Regions from separate parts of the Enterococcus saccharolyticus subsp. saccharolyticus genome, predicted to be linked through region 2. Evidence: a T-box and tRNA genes for the amino acid it is inferred to sense, from the RefSeq annotation. Region 2 holds a T-box; the other holds one or more tRNA genes.
What was found. A T-box is a leader RNA that pairs with one kind of tRNA and senses whether it is charged. The one in region 2 lies ahead of leuS (leucine--tRNA ligase), so its partner is inferred to be a tRNA-Leu.
Positions count from the first base shown of each region.

Region 1 (9,021 bases), 890 kb from region 2:
CTGGTGCCAAAGCAATTTTTTTGATAATTCCGCCAGAAGCTTCTTGCCATTCATGGAAAGTATCGATATCTGGATTTCCGAAATAAGAAGGATTTTGTGCTCCTTTGTATTCTTCTGTAAAGAACGGACCTTCAAAGTAAATACCTTGAATTTTTGCACCTGTTACCGCTTTATGAACGCTTCCAATCGTTTCTGCTACATCACGCAATAATTCTTTACTTGACGTTAGAGTGGTTGGTAGAAAAGAGGTGACTCCACAAGATAACAGGGCATCTGACATCACTTTAATTCCTTCAGCATCATTATCCATTACATCATGATTCATATAGCCATGAATATGTGTATCAACCAATCCTGGTGCAATCCATTTACCAGAATGATCAATTAGATCTACTTCTTCCTCAGGTAATTCAGACGTATAATCTCCAAATTTCCCATCAACAATTTCTAAATATCCGGAACCTTTTACCATTGATTTTAAGAAAAATTTATCTGCGCTTATAAAAGTTCTCATTCAACTCTCTCCTCTGTATTCTTACTATCCTAAAATTACTCCTATTTGCTTTAGAAGTCAAGAAAGGTCTACACCATTTAGCGTATTTTTGATACATAAGTAGATAACGTCAAGTACTCTTTTGATTCTTCTACTAAATGCATTTTTTGACAGATCAATCCAGAAAGCGAAAAAAGCTCTTCTAAATAATAATAGCTACGCCGTTGTTGTGCCCATAAAATTCCTTGTTCCGAAACTTCTAAGGCTTGATCATATTGCTTCATTTGGAACAAAAAACTACCATAATTGTAAAATGCTTTTATCAATTCAAAATGTGTCAGTTCACCAGGTAATAGCTCAATCAGTTCATAGCTTGTTTTTAAATAAAACTCGGCTTTTTCAATATTCCCAGTATCTCCAAATACTCGACCTAAACAACTTAGTAATTGAATTTCAATAGGAGAAATATTCTTCTTTCCTTTATTATAAGTATAAGATAATCCTTTTTTTAATGACTGAATGGAGGCATCGTAGGATTGGTATAAAAAGTATTCACAACTGCCTAAATAATAATAGTAAAGCTGAAATTCTGTATCTAAATACAAATGATCAATTAAATGAGAACTTTTTAGTAATTCTTCCATTTTTTGATACTCTTGATGAATTAAATGATAATGCACTTGACTAAATAAGAATTTAATTCGTTGGATCTCGTCAGATTCTGAATGCAGAACCTGGTCCAACGTGACGTTTAAGCGTTGACAGATACTTTGTAAAACAATCACATTGGGAACTTCTACACCATTTTCAATGCGACTTAAAACACTTTGCGCACAAATCCCTTGTGCTAACATTTTTTGAGTCATTTTCCGCTCTTTCCGTAAGCGTTTTATCGTCTCGCCAAAAGTTTCAAATTGCTTTGACATATATCCTCCAAAATATGCGAATTCGCATTTTCTTTTTTATTTATTTTAACACATAATGTTAAAAAAAGAAGATTTTACCGAAAAATGTTCGGAATTCTTTATTATTTAGACTGGAGTGACACGTATGGAAACGAAAACAAACGTAACATTTAAATGGGAAAACCTCACTTTATTTGGATTTATTGAACGAGAATACGAAAATTCATTTTTAATACAAGTTAACGACCCTTCTAAAGAAATTATGGACAAATTTAGTGGTCGCATGGTGATTAGTAAAAAAGTATGCGAAAAAATCTCTGATTAAAAATGGAGAAGCGATTACTCGCTCCTCCATTTTTTTATTTTTGTTTGTAAGTTGATAAAAATTCACGCATTTTATCTGCTGTTAACTTCAATTCTTCAATATTTGGTAAATACACAATTCTAAAATGATCCGGTTGTTGCCAATTAAACCCACCACCATGAACCATCAAAACGTGATGCTCATGTAGAAAATCTAATACAAATTTTTCATCATCTAAAATGTTAAAACGTTTCGTATCAATTTTAGGGAACATATAAAAAGCAGCTTTGGGTTTCACTGCTGAAAGTCCCGGAATATCATTAATCGCATTGTAAATGAATTCACGTTGCTCATAAATACGACCACCTGGTAATAATAATTTATCAATACTTTGGTAGCCACCTAATGCTGTTTGCACAATATGTTGTGACAATACATTTGAACATAAACGCATTGACGACAGCATATTTAACCCTTCAATATAATCTTTAATGTGTCGTTTGTCACCACTAAGAACCATCCATCCAACACGGAATCCTGCGACACGATGAGATTTAGATAAACCACTAAACGTCACGACTGGACGATCAGGGGCTAAAGTTGCGATCGGAACATGTTGGTGACCATCCATCAATAAACGATCATAAATTTCATCAGAAAAGATAATTAAATCAAATTCACGTGCAATATCAACGATTTGTTCTAAAATTTCTTTTGGATAAACAGCACCGGTAGGATTATTGGGATTGATTAAAACAATCGCTTTTGTTTTAGAAGTTATTTTTGAACGAATATCTGCAATATCGGGATTCCAATCGCTTTCTTCATCACAAATATAATGAACCGGCTTACCTCCTGCCAATGAAACAGATGCTGTCCATAATGGATAATCTGGCATCGGCACTAAAATTTCATCTCCATTGTCACATAACCCTTGCATAGACATTGTAATTAGTTCACTAACACCATTTCCTGTATAAATATCATTAATCGTCACATTCGGGAAATTTTTCAATTGGCAATACTGTTCAATTGCTTTACGTGCTGAAAAAATACCTTTCGAATCAGAGTATCCTTCTGACTCTCTCACATTCATAATCAGATCACGAATAATTTCATTGGGTGCTTCAAAACCAAATGTTGCGGGATTACCAGTATTTAATTTTAAAATACTGATTCCTTCTTCTTGCATGCGATCTGCTTCTTCTAAAACAGGACCACGCACATCATAACTAACACCTTCAAGTTTACTAGATTTTTCAAAATTTCTCATAGTAAGATCCTCTTTTCATGAATATACACAGGGTATATTAAACTGTATTTCTGCATTTTCCATAGAACTTTTTTTCAGTGTACTTATTATAGCAAATTTTCTGAAAAAACGGGAAGTATTATTATTCATTTTTACTAAAAAAGTAAGAACTGGAGTATTGACAAACCTTGAAATAACAAGTAAGATTTTAACTGATTACTGCGGATGTGTTGGAATGGCAGACAGGTAACTTTTCATATGTACTTATGCGGATGTGATGGAATAGGCAGACATCTACGATTGAGGGTCGTAGGAGTTTCGACTCGTGCGGGTTCAAGTCCCGTCTTCCACATTTATTATAACCTACTATCTTTTAAATCGATAGTAGGTTATTTTTTCATTCAAAATTTAACCTATGTATATAATAGGAAACTTTGTAATAAGCGTGATCAATTTGCGGTTAAACGGTATTGTACTATAATAAATAAAGCGTTCAGGGTATAAGTGGTTTCTAGGGTTTATTTTGTGGTATATGTAAAGGGAATCTTCTCCAAAATGAAAAAAGACCTTAGCTAAGGTCTTTTTTTACGTTCAGAAATAAATTCAAATTTCGTCTCTCCTTTTATGAAAGCATAAATGTTTTATACAACAGTAAATACTTAAGATAGTTCAGAACAATATTTTCTATATTATATAAAAAACAAACAATTTTCTCTTTTTAAAGGAAACTTAATAAATAATGAACGTTCAGGACAAGATATTCAACGTTTGGGCTATAAATGGTTTCTAGGGTTTATTTTGTGGTATATATTATTCATTAGTTCAAGGAGGTTTTATATGAAAAAATTATTATTGTTATTTGCTTTTACTACTTTCACTGTTTTTGGTGTGCTATCTGAGGTAAATGCAGAAGAACTATCTGTAGATTTAAACAGCAGTTATGCTTCTACAGATATAAAAAATGATGAAGGTGAAATTATTGGTCAATTGGTAGTTTCTGAAGAAATTCCATCTACGAGTTTTTCTACCAGAAGTTATATTGATCAAGCATTGTCAAATAAAACATTTGACGTTAAGTTTATTGGTGTAACAGCAAATTTTGGATACAAAGTAACTGTAAAGAACAAAAAAATTACAAATGCTTACGGGGCTTGGTCAAACGGTATTATTTGGAGTACTGACTTAGGAAAACCTTATTTTACCTCAACTACATCAGGCGTAAAAGGTAAAACCAGTTTCGGTATCAGCGATTTTAGTTTCAATACAACAGTTAGGCTCAAAGGAAATATTGTTGACAATCGACTAAAAACATACCTTTCATTTTCATAACTAGAAATTGGTGGTGTTAAAATGATTTATGCTTACATTACAGGGCTGATTATAATTCTTATTCTAGTCTTCGTATCATTTAATTTAAAACAGAAACATCAAAATAAAGGATTCACAGTGCTATTTTATCTAGTTTTAGTTGTCTTGGTAGCCTATTTGTTACCATCAGTTTCTTATCTTTTTCTATAATATAAACAACCTCCACGCCTTTATCATCAGCGTGGGGGTTTTTATAAGCAAAACACAACACGGTTATTTTATTAAACTACTGCGACATAACGCACTTTACCACTACCACTAATATATTTAAGCCATACATACCCATCCGCAATCACTTTTCCTATATAAGTTATAGTATCACCTGAATGATACACAGCTACCACACTATGCCCCAATCCAGGTTTTGTTCTTACGTTGGTAGCCACTGTAAATTTGTAGGTGCCTTTATTAGGTAGATTTTCACCTTTTAACAATGGTCTGCTAGGTGTGTTTGTCTTTGACACACCTTTATTAACAATTTTTCATAAATATACATAATGTATATTGAACTGTATTGCTGCGTCTTCCATAGAACTTTTTTCAGTGTACCTATTATAGCAAATTTTCTGAAAAAACGTGAAGTATTATTATTCATTTTTACTAAAAAAATAAGAATTGTAGTATTGACAAATATCCAAATAAAAAGTAAGATTTTAACTGTTATTGCGGACGTGTTGGAATGGCAGACAAGCATGATTGAGGGTCATGTGAGCGTACGCTCGTGTGGGTTCAAGTCCCATCGTCCGCATAGTAAAACCCCATTACTTATAAATTAGGTAATGGAGTTTTTATTTTTTCTTATATATAATCTGATAGCACTTTTTTAATTTGGTATTGTTTTTCTAAAATGGAATCATTTTTTTATGTAAGCTATCTTATTTTCTTGTAGTTGTCGTAAACATAAACAAACATACCTTGACCATAATAATCATCGCTACTAGATTCTTCTCTCATAAAAGTAAAGCCATTTTTTCTAACACTCGCTGTGATCCCAAATTTCCTTTTAATACTCTTCCCTGTAAATACATTATTTTCAATTCTTCTGAAACAAATTCCACCATTGCTTGAACTGCTTCTGTAGCATATCCTTGGTTACAATAAGCTTCGCAAATACTGTAACCAATCTCTATTTGATCTGTTATTCCATCAACAACATTCATTCCAATATTCCCAATTAATAGTTTATTTTCCTTACAAAAAATCCCTAAAACATATGGCAGCTTCTTCTTATTCACACAATCAGAAAAAAATCAATTGCGTGAGCCGCTTCATCTAAATCTTGGTAAACTTTATTAGGTATCCAATGTTTTAAGGAGGGGTCACGATGATTTTGATAAAATGGGACGACTTCTTTTTTCGTTAATTGCTTTAACACTAAGCGTTTAGAGACAAGCATAACTCAACCTCCTTATATAGACAATTTTACATAGGTAATTGTCTATATAAGTAAGCAATGTAAGTAACACAACGAATGCTAAGAGCATTGGAATAATGATATCAATTATTGGTTTTATCAATAGAATCAGTTGACTTCTCTACGAACACTGTTGTTCTCTATTGTATATAATTATCTTTTTGCACGTTTCATTATCCATTATATGATATTTTGCTAAATTGAACGAATCATATTTTTTAGTTAATACTTATGAATTTGAAATCAAACAATTGTATGACGTTCAGGCATAAATTTACGACGTTTACGACATAAATAGTTTTAAGACTCCAAAACATGGTAATCTGAACAGTAAGATACCTTTATTAAGCATTCGATAACATTTACACTATACCTAACCTCTCACATTTCGAAAAATACTCCACTATTATCCTAATAAAGAAACGAGGTTTTTAAATGAAAAAAATTTTTATAAGTAGTTTGTTAATAACTTTTGCTACCGTTTTCTTGGTCGGTTGCGATAAAAACGAAACAGTGAACAACTCCGCCACAAATTCAGCCATTTCTGTAAGTGATCATTCAAGTGAAGAATCAACTACTACAGAATCAATTACAGCAACAACCATGAATTTGGAAAACAAGACGATCGAAACAACTATTCAAAAATCAACTGTACAATCAACCGTTGCATCTTCAACGATTGAACCAACACTTGCTGATTTTGTCGGTGGCTGGGGACTTCCTCAAACAGATATATTATTTTTCATAGCGAATGACGGATCGTTTGCTACTGCCACTGCTGGTCCTAATGATACTCCCCCATCTTATCCGAATTATTCATTTCGTTTTAATACAGATGGCAAACCAGTAATGACCATGACAAGCGACACTGGAACAACAGATTTTATTTTAGAACCCGATGGTACGTTAACTATCGATGGTAACACTTATATTTATCTAGGAAATTATACTCGTGAGGGATTTACAGCTGCCAAAATTGCCGAATACCAAGCAGCTGAACAAGAACATGCAGCTACTGCAGACTCCACTTCTTTTAATGAAGTGCCGATGGATTCGTTTGGTGCAATTGAGTCAGCCAAAAGCTATCTGGCTGGTGGTGGTAACACGACGCAATTTGATAATTACACATTTACTGATACTAATGGTTTAATGACTGATGAATCTGGTAGATCCTATTATTCCATTATGATACGTCAAAATGGTGGAAATGGGATGAAATCGATGGCTATTGGTATCATCAACGTTTATACTGATAACGGTGAATGTGTTTGGCAATAAACTAAAACAAGACTTCCAATGTAAACTGGAAGTCTTGTTTTTTTCCATAAAAAAGTCAACTACCTAAATGATAGTTGACTAGAAAATTAACCTTTAACGATGTTTGTTGCTTGAGGTCCACGTTGACCTTCTTCAATATCAAAAGTCACTGCTTGACCTTCTTCTAAAGTTTTGAAACCTTCACCTTGGATAGCTGAGAAGTGTGCAAACACATCTGTTCCATTTTCTGCTGTGATAAAGCCAAAACCTTTATCTGAGTTAAACCATTTTACTGTACCGTTATTCATAACGTACCTCCAAATTACACATCATGTGTGTTTATTTTGTAATAACGAGTGAAGTGCAAATAGAAGTGCGTATCATTTTTTATAAAGATAAACATATTATAGTTACATATCAAAAAGTATTACTTACATAGTATAACATGGATATTTAGCGAATGCAACTTAAATCGCTTTACTTCTTCTTATTTTTTCTTTGAATTCGCACGATACTGACTTCTTGTCATTTTAACGGACGGATTAGAATTAAACTTACGAACAGCTGGATCAGAATCTTTGCGTGCTTGATAGGCAGCAGGTTCTGTATCAAATAACATGTATTCTTCTTTCTCCATCGATTCCATCAATTCTTCTTCTGAAACAGCCGAAGTGTGTTCATCAGGTATGATGGATGCAGGAATGTATTTAGGAACAAACGGAGACTTTTCAACTGGTTCTTTCGTAATCGTTGGTCGTGTTGTTTCTGTACGCTTCTCTGTCACTTGATACGTACTATGCGCCACTGTATCACCAAATAAACGTTTTTTCCCTGTTGGTGTAACTTCTGGTTGATAGCGTTTATTATAGTCTGGGAGATTTTTACGATGCTTGCTTAGTTCTTCTTTTTGGCGAATACTTTGCCCTGCTTTCCCCTGACTCACACGAGGTGAGCGACGGAGAGCACGTTCTGCCGTACTTTCAACAGGTTGTGGATGCTTGGCAGCTTCAGTAATAATCCAATTATCATCACTTTTAAAAGTTGGACGATTATTTTTAGGTTGTAATTTCACACCTGCATCGTCTGCATAGGCTGGAAAACGAGCATGCTTCCGTTTAATTTCTTCATATTTGACCATTTCTTTCATTCCTTTTATCACGATTTTTTTTAATGATACCACAAATAATAAGGCTTCAACAGTTCTAATCCCAAAAAAACAGAGGCAGATAATTTGTCTGCACTCTGTTTCATCTTATACAAGTTGTAATTGTTCTTGATTCATATGGAATCGTTCCATTTTTTCTTTTTTCTCTTTACTGCTGATAAAAATATAACTATTTTCAGCAACTGCACGGCCCGTTAACCGACGACGAACTTCTTGAATTAGTGGTGTTTCCTCTGCAATAAATGTCAATTCTTCTACAACACGTTTTGGATAGTTTGTTGGATTCATTAACGCTGCCACATACTCGTCACCATCTCTTCTTAAAATCCCAAATAACTCGTCCGTGAAAAAGAAACTTAAATCACCATGAACCAATACCTCATAATCGTTACGACGTTCTACCCATTTACGACAACTGTCATAAATTTCACGATTCATTTGATTCCATGGGAAAAATTTACGATTTTCAGGATCTTTTGCACCAGTCAATCCGGCTTCATCCCCATAATAAATACAAGGTACACCAGGAGACAAGAACATAAATCCAAAGGCTAAATCTAATTTTTTCGTATGATTGCCAACCATTGTTAAAATACGCTCTGTGTCATGCGTACCAATGTTATTTAGATTGTTATAAAAAATATCACGTGGATAATTTTCATATAATCGTGTCAATGATTTAGCAATTTGTTCTGGTGAGCTTTTTTCATTAAGCAAATCAATGGCACTATCACGTAATGGATAGTTCATGACACCTTGTAAATGATCTCCTAGAATATATTCTCGGCGAACATCGTAAGATACTTTATTCGAAGCATCTTCCCAAACTTCACCAATCAACACTCGGTCTTCATAATTGTTTA
Region 1 covers NZ_CP118957.1:1,568,224-1,577,244, forward strand. The annotation lists gene nagA (N-acetylglucosamine-6-phosphate deacetylase) at 1-514, opposite strand, end outside; gene PYW32_RS08090 (helix-turn-helix domain-containing protein) at 592-1,419, opposite strand; gene PYW32_RS08095 (hypothetical protein) at 1,544-1,723, shown strand; gene PYW32_RS08100 (pyridoxal phosphate-dependent aminotransferase) at 1,758-2,975, opposite strand; tRNA gene PYW32_RS08105 (tRNA-Leu) at 3,223-3,306, shown strand; gene PYW32_RS08110 (DUF5626 family protein) at 3,792-4,283, shown strand; gene PYW32_RS08115 (SH3 domain-containing protein) at 4,544-4,786, opposite strand; tRNA gene PYW32_RS08120 (tRNA-Leu) at 4,988-5,070, shown strand; gene PYW32_RS08125 (GNAT family N-acetyltransferase) at 5,273-5,557, opposite strand; gene PYW32_RS08130 (hypothetical protein) at 5,554-5,718, opposite strand; gene PYW32_RS08135 (DUF4950 domain-containing protein) at 6,172-7,014, shown strand; gene PYW32_RS08140 (cold-shock protein) at 7,101-7,301, opposite strand; gene PYW32_RS08145 (hypothetical protein) at 7,481-8,131, opposite strand; gene PYW32_RS08150 (glycoside hydrolase family 13 protein) at 8,246-9,021, opposite strand, start outside.
Region 1: it has a tRNA-Leu gene. The T-box ahead of leuS (leucine--tRNA ligase) is inferred to sense a tRNA for this amino acid. The anticodon was not compared.

Region 2 (9,021 bases):
TACTTCTTCTTATCGTGATGCTACTGCGTGGTTAACAGGTCGTTACGCTACTGCACCAAACTATGCGAGTGCTCTAAATAATGTTATTGAAAGCTACAACTTAACACGATATGATACGCCAGCTTCAGGAAACACTACTAATGAAGCGACGAATACAAATACAAGTACACAAAATAAACCGTCTACACCACCAACTCCGTCTACACCGTCGAAGCCAACTGCCAATGGTCAAAATTATACGGTTCAATCAGGAGATTCGGTTTGGTTAATTGCTGATCGCTATGGAATGACAATGGATGAGTTGTGCAGCCTAAATGGGATTCAAAATAATTTCATCTACCCAGGTCAAAAATTAATCGTATCAAAAGGTGACGCAACTTCTACTAACAAGCCAAGTCAACCAACCACACAACAAAATAAACCAAGTATACCATCCACACCAACAACGAATAATGGGGCGACATACACGGTCCAATCAGGAGATTCAGTTTGGTTAGTTGCTAATAAATACAGCATGACAATGGATGAGCTATGTAGCTTGAATGGGATTCAAAATAATTTTATCTATCCAGGTCAAACATTAAAGGTTAAAGGTGACGCAGCTTCTGCCAATAAGCCAAGTCAACCAAGTACGCCAAACAAACCAAGTACACCATCCACAAATACTGGAGCAACTTATACGGTTCAATCAGGAGATTCAGTTTGGTTCATTGCTGATAAATACGGCATGACAATGGATGAATTATGTCGCTTGAATGGTATCCAAGATAACTTTATCTATCCAGGTCAAACATTAAAGGTTAAAGGTGATGCGGCTTCTGCCAATAAGCCAAGTCAACCAAGTACACCATCTACGCCCAATGCAAATAGTGGAAGTCAAACAACTTACACAGTGAAATCAGGGGATTCAGTTTGGTTCGTTGCTAATAAATTTGGTTTAACAATGGACGAATTATCTAGTTTAAATGGGATTCAAAATAATTTTATTTACCCAGGTCAGACATTAGTAGTTGCTAAAGGTGGTTCTGCAAACACAAGCACACCAAGTCAACAAACGACACCAAGTACACCGACCACCCAAGCGCCAAATACTGGAAGTCAAGCGACCTATACGGTTCAATCAGGAGATTCGGTTTGGTTAGTTGCTGATAAATACGGCATGACAATGGATGAATTATGTAGTTGGAATGGGATTCAAAATAACTTTATCTATCCAGGTCAATCATTAGTTGTAAAAGGTAACTCGACTTCTGCCAATAAGCCGAGTCAACCTAGTCAATCAACCACACCAACAACTCCAGAACCATCAGCGCCACAAGCCAATAGCAACACTGGTAGTTATACAGTTCAATCAGGAGATTCGGTTTGGTTGATCGCTGATAAATTTGGTCTTACGATAGATGAGTTATGTAGTTTGAATGGAATTCAAAACAACTTTATCTATCCAGGTCAATCATTGATTGTAAAAGGTAATTCGACTGCTGCCAATCAGTCAAATCAATCAATCACGCCGTCAACACCAACTACCAACGTTAGTACAAACAATAATGCAGATAATGCGAATGTTACAACTTACACAGTAAAATCAGGAGACTCCGTTTGGTTAGTGTCAGATAAGTTTGGAATCTCAATTGATGAATTATGCAGTTGGAACAACATAGAGAATAATTTTATTTATCCAGGGCTAACTTTAAAAGTTGCTTAATCGTGAATTTCAGCGAATAGTTTGATAAAGTTCGTTTTTTCACAAATTTTCAAGAATAAAACAAAATCATTTTCAGGTTTTGGAAACCGATAAATGATTGATTTAAGGCACTTTCTTCTAAGAAGGTGCCTTTTTTATAAGTTTCTCATCCTATTTTAACATTAAAATTATGAAAAATTAATAATAATGTTCGTTATATTGAAAAAAGATTTGAAAAAGACAAAAGAAAAAAAGATTGACCAACAATCAATTGGTTCGTTACTATAGAAAATAAAACGAATCAGGAGGGGAAATGAGTGAATATCCAACAAATGCGTTATGTCGCAGCAATTGCCAATAATGGTAGTTTTCGCGAAGCCGCTAAAAAATTATATATCTCGCAACCAAGTCTTTCGCACGCAATTAAAGAGTTGGAAAAAGAGTTAGATGTGCAACTATTTGAACGTACGAGACAAGGGGCATCGTTAACTTCTGAAGGAATGGACTTTTTTCAATATACACAACCGATTTTGGCACAAGTTGAATTATTAGAAAATCGTTATTTAGCGAATGAAGAAAATGAGAAACATTTTTCGATTTCTAGTCAGCATTATGATTTTCTATCAATCATGATTAGTCAATTAGTGAAAGATTTTCCCGATTACAATGATTTTCGAATTTTCGAAAGTACCACTTTAAATGTAATTAAAGATGTCGAACAATATCGCAGTGAATTTGGTATTTTATTATTCAATGACTCCAATCAAGCAGGATTAAGTCGTCTATTGGAAAATGGGGAATTGGACTATGAAATTTTAACCACTTTCCAAACACATATCTTTATGCGTGAAGGACATCCTTTAGCGACGAAATCAGTGATTGAATTATCAGATTTACATGATTATTCGCAAGTTCGCTTTACACAAGAAACCAATAATTATACGTACTTTGCAGAAGATTTAATTGATTTTCCGGGGATTACACAAGTGATCCATACAAGTGATCGAGCGACTTTGACAGGGATTTTACAACGAACGGATGCTTATGGATCAGGTTCTGGATTAGTGGAAGATCCGCGCGGTCAAGGGATTGTATTAATTCCTTTAGCCAACTCACCAGAAAACAAAATGGTGATGATTAAAAAGAAAACCAGAAAGATTTCAGCAATTGGGGAAGCCTTTTTGACAAATTTGAAAAAATATTTCATTGATTTTCAAGAAACACAGAAAAATAAAAAGAAATAAATTGAATTTAACCTGCTTTTTTGATAGTATGAAGGCAATAATGACTTATGCATGTTTGAAAAGGAGTAGTAAGTAGCGTTCTTTTTTTAGAGAGTACATGGTTGGTGAAAATGTACAAAAGACCTGTTGAACTCGCCTTTGAGTGTATTGTTTTCTTAAAGCTTTAATCAAAAGTGTGTAGAGAAGACACGGTGTCGGCCGTTACAACGATTGAGGTTGGAGCATGTCCAACGAATATAGGTGGTACCACGTCAATTACGTCCTATAAGAGGCTTTTTTGTGCTTCTTATAGGACTTTTTTATTTTATTAAGGAGGAGTCAAGTAGTGAATTACAATCACAAAGAAGTTGAAAAAAAATGGCAAAAGTATTGGGCAAAAAACAATACATTTAATACGCATGATGAAGAAGGCAAACCAAAGTTTTATGCTTTAGACATGTTTCCTTATCCATCTGGTCAAGGGTTACACGTAGGGCATCCTGAAGGGTATACAGCAACGGATATTTTAGCACGTTTTAAACGTAGCCAAGGTTATAATGTGTTACATCCAATGGGGTGGGATGCGTTTGGTTTACCTGCAGAACAATATGCGTTAGATACAGGAAATGATCCAGCAGAATTTACAAAGAAAAATATTGAAACTTTCCGTCGTCAAATCAATTCTTTAGGTTTTAGTTATGACTGGAATCGTGAAATTAATACCACTGATCCAGAATACTACAAATGGACACAATGGATTTTTACAAAATTGTATGAAAAAGGGTTAGCCTATGAAGCAGAAGTAGCTGTAAACTGGGTACCAGAATTAGGAACAGTTATTGCGAATGAAGAAGTAATTGATGGCAAAAGTGAACGTGGCGGCTACGATGTTGTTCGTAAACCAATGCGTCAATGGATGTTAAAAATTACTGCTTATGCAGATCGTTTATTGGAAGATTTAGAAGAGCTAGATTGGCCAGAAAGCATTAAAGATATGCAACGCAACTGGATTGGTCGTTCAGTAGGTGCGAATGTGACATTTAAAGTCGCTGGGACGGATAAAGATTTCACCGTTTTTACTACACGTCCAGATACCTTATTTGGTGCAACTTATGCAGTATTAGCTCCAGAATTAGACTTAGTGAAGGAAATTACGACACCAGAACAAAAAGCGGCAATTGATGCTTATATTGATGAAGCTTCAAAAAAATCAGATTTAAACCGTACAGATTTAGCCAAAGAAAAAACGGGCGTCTTCACAGGCGCATACGCAATTAACCCAGTCAATGGCAAAGAAATTCCAATTTGGATTGCTGATTATGTGCTAGCAACTTATGGAACGGGCGCAATTATGGCGGTTCCAGCTCATGATGAACGCGACTATGAATTTGCTAAAACATTTAATTTGGAAATTATTCCCGTTCTTGAAGGTGGCAATGTAGAAGAAGCGGCGTTCACAGAAGACGGCACGCACATTAATTCTGATTTCTTAGATGGTATGAACAAAGAAGATGCGATTGCTAAAATGATTGCTTGGTTAGAAGAAAATGGTGTTGGAAAACAAGAAGTGAGCTATCGTCTACGTGATTGGTTATTTTCTCGCCAACGTTATTGGGGTGAACCAATTCCTGTTATTCATTGGGAAGATGGGACAACTACAACTGTTCCTGAATCAGAATTACCATTGCGTTTGCCAAAAACAGATGATATTCGTCCAAGTGGAACAGGTGAGTCACCATTAGCCAATATTGATGAGTGGGTAAATGTCGTTGACCCAGAAACAGGTAAAAAAGGCCGTCGTGAAACGAATACCATGCCACAATGGGCAGGTAGCTCATGGTATTTCTTACGTTTCGTTGATCCACATAATAAAAATGAACTAGCAAGTTATGAAAAATTAGAGCGTTGGTTACCAGTGGATATTTATATCGGTGGTGCCGAACATGCTGTATTGCATTTATTGTATGCACGTTTCTGGCATAAATTCTTGTATGATTTGGGTGTAGTCCCAACTAAAGAACCATTCCAAAAATTATACAATCAAGGAATGATTCTAGGCTCAAACAACGAGAAAATGTCTAAATCACGTGGCAATGTCGTGAATCCAGATGATGTAGTAGCACAATATGGGGCAGACACTTTGCGCATGTATGAAATGTTCATGGGTCCATTGGATGCGTCCATTGCTTGGAGTGAAAATGGATTAGAAGGAAGTCGTAAATTCCTTGATCGTGTATGGCGTTTAATTGTGGATGAAAATGGTAAAATGCGTGACCGTATTACCACATTCAATGATGGTAACTTAACAAAAGTTTACAATCAAACAGTTAAAAAAGTAACTGAAGACTTTGAAAATCTGCATTTCAATACCGCTATTTCTCAAATGATGGTCTTTGTTAATGAAGCGTACAAAGCAGATGCACTTCCTTATGAATATGTTGAAGGGTTTGTTCAATTACTTGCACCAATTGCGCCACACTTGGGCGAAGAATTATGGTCAATCTTAGGAAACGAGCAAGATATTTCATACGTTGGCTGGCCAATTTATGATGAATCAGCGCTTGTGGAAGATGAAGTTGAAATTGTCTTACAAGTGAATGGGAAAGTTCGCGCTAAAGTAAATGTACCAGCTGAAGCTAGTCGTGAAGAGTTAGAAGCAATTGCGAAAGCTGACGCAACTATTCAAGAACAAATTGCCGGAAAAACAATCCGTAAAGTGATTGCAGTACCTGGAAAATTAGTTAATATCGTGGCAAATTAATACCACTTTCGCTCCTTCTGTATTTTGCAGGAGGAGCGTTTTTTCTTTTGATAATAATTTGTTGGAATAAATGTGATACGTTAAAATAGTACTAAACAAAAAGGACGTGAGCCAATGAAAGTCGTAGCGATGATTGATTCATTTAAAGGATGTGCAACATCGGAAGAATTAAATGCTGCTGTTTTAGCAGGTTTGTCCGATGAAATTTGGACAGAAAAATGCAATATTCCGATTGCCGATGGTGGGGAAGGGACAATGGCAGCTATTTATGCAGAAATAGGTGGTACTTGGCAAAAAGTAAGCACATCTGATCCTATAGGAGAGCCAATTGAGGGAAGTTATTTGTTAAGCTCATTGGATGGTCAGACGATTGCTGTGATTGAATCAGCGGTGTTTATTGGCATTCATCTACATGAACCGTCTGATGCTGTAATTCGCCAAGCATCTTCTTATGGTTTAGGTAAAGTCATTCAAGATGCCCTCACGCACCGTGTTACAAAAATTTATTTCACTTTAGGTGGTAGTGCAACATCAGATGGTGGGTTAGGATTGTTACAGTCCATTGGTGCAACTATCGATGCGTCTTTAGGGAATCCTTTATTAAGCGTCCAATCGCTTGATTTAACAGGGATTCAAGATGTGTTTAAAGATGTTGAATTCATTGCATTAGCGGATGTGACGAATCCTTACCTAGGTAAAAATGGCTTTGCACAAACCTTTGCACCACAAAAAGGAGCCTCTGAAAAAACAGTTGTTGAAATGGAAGAACACGCACAAATTGTAGCCAAAGAAATTCTACACTTCACTAATTTGGATTTATCTTCTATTTCTGGTGCTGGAGCTGCTGGTGGTTTGGGTGGAGCGGTTATGCTACTAGGTGGAAAAATAGCACCAGGTTTTTTGACATTGCAGCAACTGTTGCGTTTAGAAGAAAAATTACAGCAAGCAGATTTGATTTTTACAGGTGAAGGGAAAATAGATGAGCAAACAGACCAGGGGAAAGTTCCATATGGTGTGATGAAACTTGCTCAAAAGCTTGAAATACCAGTGATTGGGTTGTGTGGGAGTCGTACGGTAGACATCGGTAAAATGACCGAGGGAACCCTCGGTGTTTTTAGTATTCAACAAGGGCCGATTTCTTTAGAATTAGCGATGGAAAAAGAGCGTACCCTAACAAATATTCAACATATCGCCCAAGAGTTAAGTCAGGTTTTTATGTATAAAAAATGAAGAGGCTAAGATAGTAGCCTCTTCATTGATGGTATTATTCTGCTTCGTATGTTACTTTGACATTGCCGTTAACGGCTTTAGAATATGGGCAAATGTTGTGTGTTTCTTCCATATATTTCAATGTTTCTTCTTTTGAAAGACCTTCGATTTTACCAATTAGATGGACTGCTAAATGTAATGTGTGGTAATCTGGTAAATCACCTAATAATGTTACTTCGGCACGAACGGAACGAGGTAAATCACCATGTCCATCACGTTCTAATGGGAAAATAAGTGCGCCGTTGAAACAAGCAGCAAAACCTGCAGCAAACAACTCTTCAGGGTTTGTATAACCTTCTTTTTTCGTTCCAGATGTTTTTACTTCAAAATCACCATTTAACGACTTACTTACGCCTTCACGACCGCCTTCGTTAATTACTGTTGAAACGCCTAATTTTTTACTCATACAAGAAACACCCTTTCGTTTTTAATCTATCTTAACTATAGTATAAAACGTGCAGAATGAAAACCGAAGTGCCTTATTATTGTGCACAAAAAAAGAGCGCAATCATTACGCTCTCGTTTATTTTTTTGTATAAGCAATTCCATAAAATAGTGCACCTGTAGCAATAATTGGTAAGAACAATACCAAAATTAACCCATGCGGAAGTGCTGAGCGAGTGTGCAGATGAGTGACATCTGGTAAACCTATCACACCCATTGCTGTTAACATTTTCCAACCTAAGAAACTAGCGATAACAACGACCAATGCAATAACTGCATAATAAAGAAATTTTCTTTGTTTGCCCATGAAGCGTATCCCCTTTAATTTTACATTCACAATTATTATACAAGAAATTAAAAGAAATGACAGAAAATTTTTTATAAATTTTCTATTGTAATCTTTTTGCAATAATTAGGCTTGGTTTTCGCGAATTAATCGTTGGGTAATATGGAAATCTCCCTCGTAAGGTTCTTGCACACCACGAACTTTCATCATTTGTTCGGTTCCTTTACCAGCTAAAATGACCGTATCTTCGGGTTGTGCCATTTCAACAGCTTTTGTCACAGCTTTGGCACGATCTAATTCAATCTCTACAGGTAAATTCGGATTAGTAATGGCTTGATAAATTTCCTCGGTAATTGCTGCAGCATCTTCAAATCCTGGATCATCGCTGGTTAAAATCGCAACATCCGCACATTCGCTTAGTGCGCGTCCGATATCAGGGCGACGAGAGAGCGCTTTGTCACCTGCACTACCAGTCACGATAATGACACGTCCATTGGGTCTTAATTCTTTGGCGAATTCGCCAATTGCTTTAATGCTTAAATAGTTATGTGCATAATCGATGAAGACATAGGTTCCATTTGGTTTTTCCAATAAGTTCATTCGACCAGGGACATGACTTTGTGGCAGACCGTTTTGAATGATTGTTTTTGACACGCCAGCTAAACGAGCGGTTAAAATAGTTGCTGCAGCATTGTCATGATTAAAGGTACCAAACAAAGCAAGTTGATAATCGCCGTTTGCTTCTAAGGTATCTTCGGATGCTTCTAAATGGAAACAGCGTGGATTTTCTAACGCTTGAATACGGTAAGTACCAGTTTTTTGTCCAAACGTGTAATAAGGAATCTGTTCTTTTTGGCAAATGTCTTCTAAAACATCAAAATGATCGCTATCATGATTTATCACCATTTGTTTACTGTTCAACAGCAATTGACGTTTGCATTCGAAATATTCTTCAAACGTAGCATGTTCAATGGGACTGATATGATCGGGACTGATATTTAAAAATATCCCTGTTTCAAAAGTTAAATGAAAGACACGTTTGGTTTTATAAGCTTGTGAAGAAACTTCCATTACTAAATGTGTCGTGCCACTTTCCACAGCTAAGGCCATTTGACGATATAAGTCTAAGGCTTCGGGGGTGGTTAATTTTGAGGCATAAAAATTTTTCCCATCTAATGTTGTTTCTTCGGAAGAAAACAGCGCAACTTTTTGTTGGAATGCTTCATCAAACACTTTTTTGATGAAATACGCAGCGGTTGTTTTTCCTTTTGTACCTGTGATTCCGATTTTGTACAGTTTATCTTGTGGTTGTTGATAAAATGCTTGGGCAACAATGGCCATTGTTTCGCGAATA
Region 2 covers NZ_CP118957.1:2,455,948-2,464,968, reverse strand. The annotation lists gene PYW32_RS12520 (LysM peptidoglycan-binding domain-containing protein) at 1-1,705, shown strand, start outside; gene PYW32_RS12515 (LysR family transcriptional regulator) at 2,002-2,928, shown strand; T-box leader at 2,976-3,196, shown strand; gene leuS (leucine--tRNA ligase) at 3,254-5,668, shown strand; gene PYW32_RS12505 (glycerate kinase family protein) at 5,783-6,898, shown strand; gene PYW32_RS12500 (Ohr family peroxiredoxin) at 6,933-7,343, opposite strand; gene PYW32_RS12495 (hypothetical protein) at 7,461-7,688, opposite strand; gene murE (UDP-N-acetylmuramyl-tripeptide synthetase) at 7,794-9,021, opposite strand, start outside.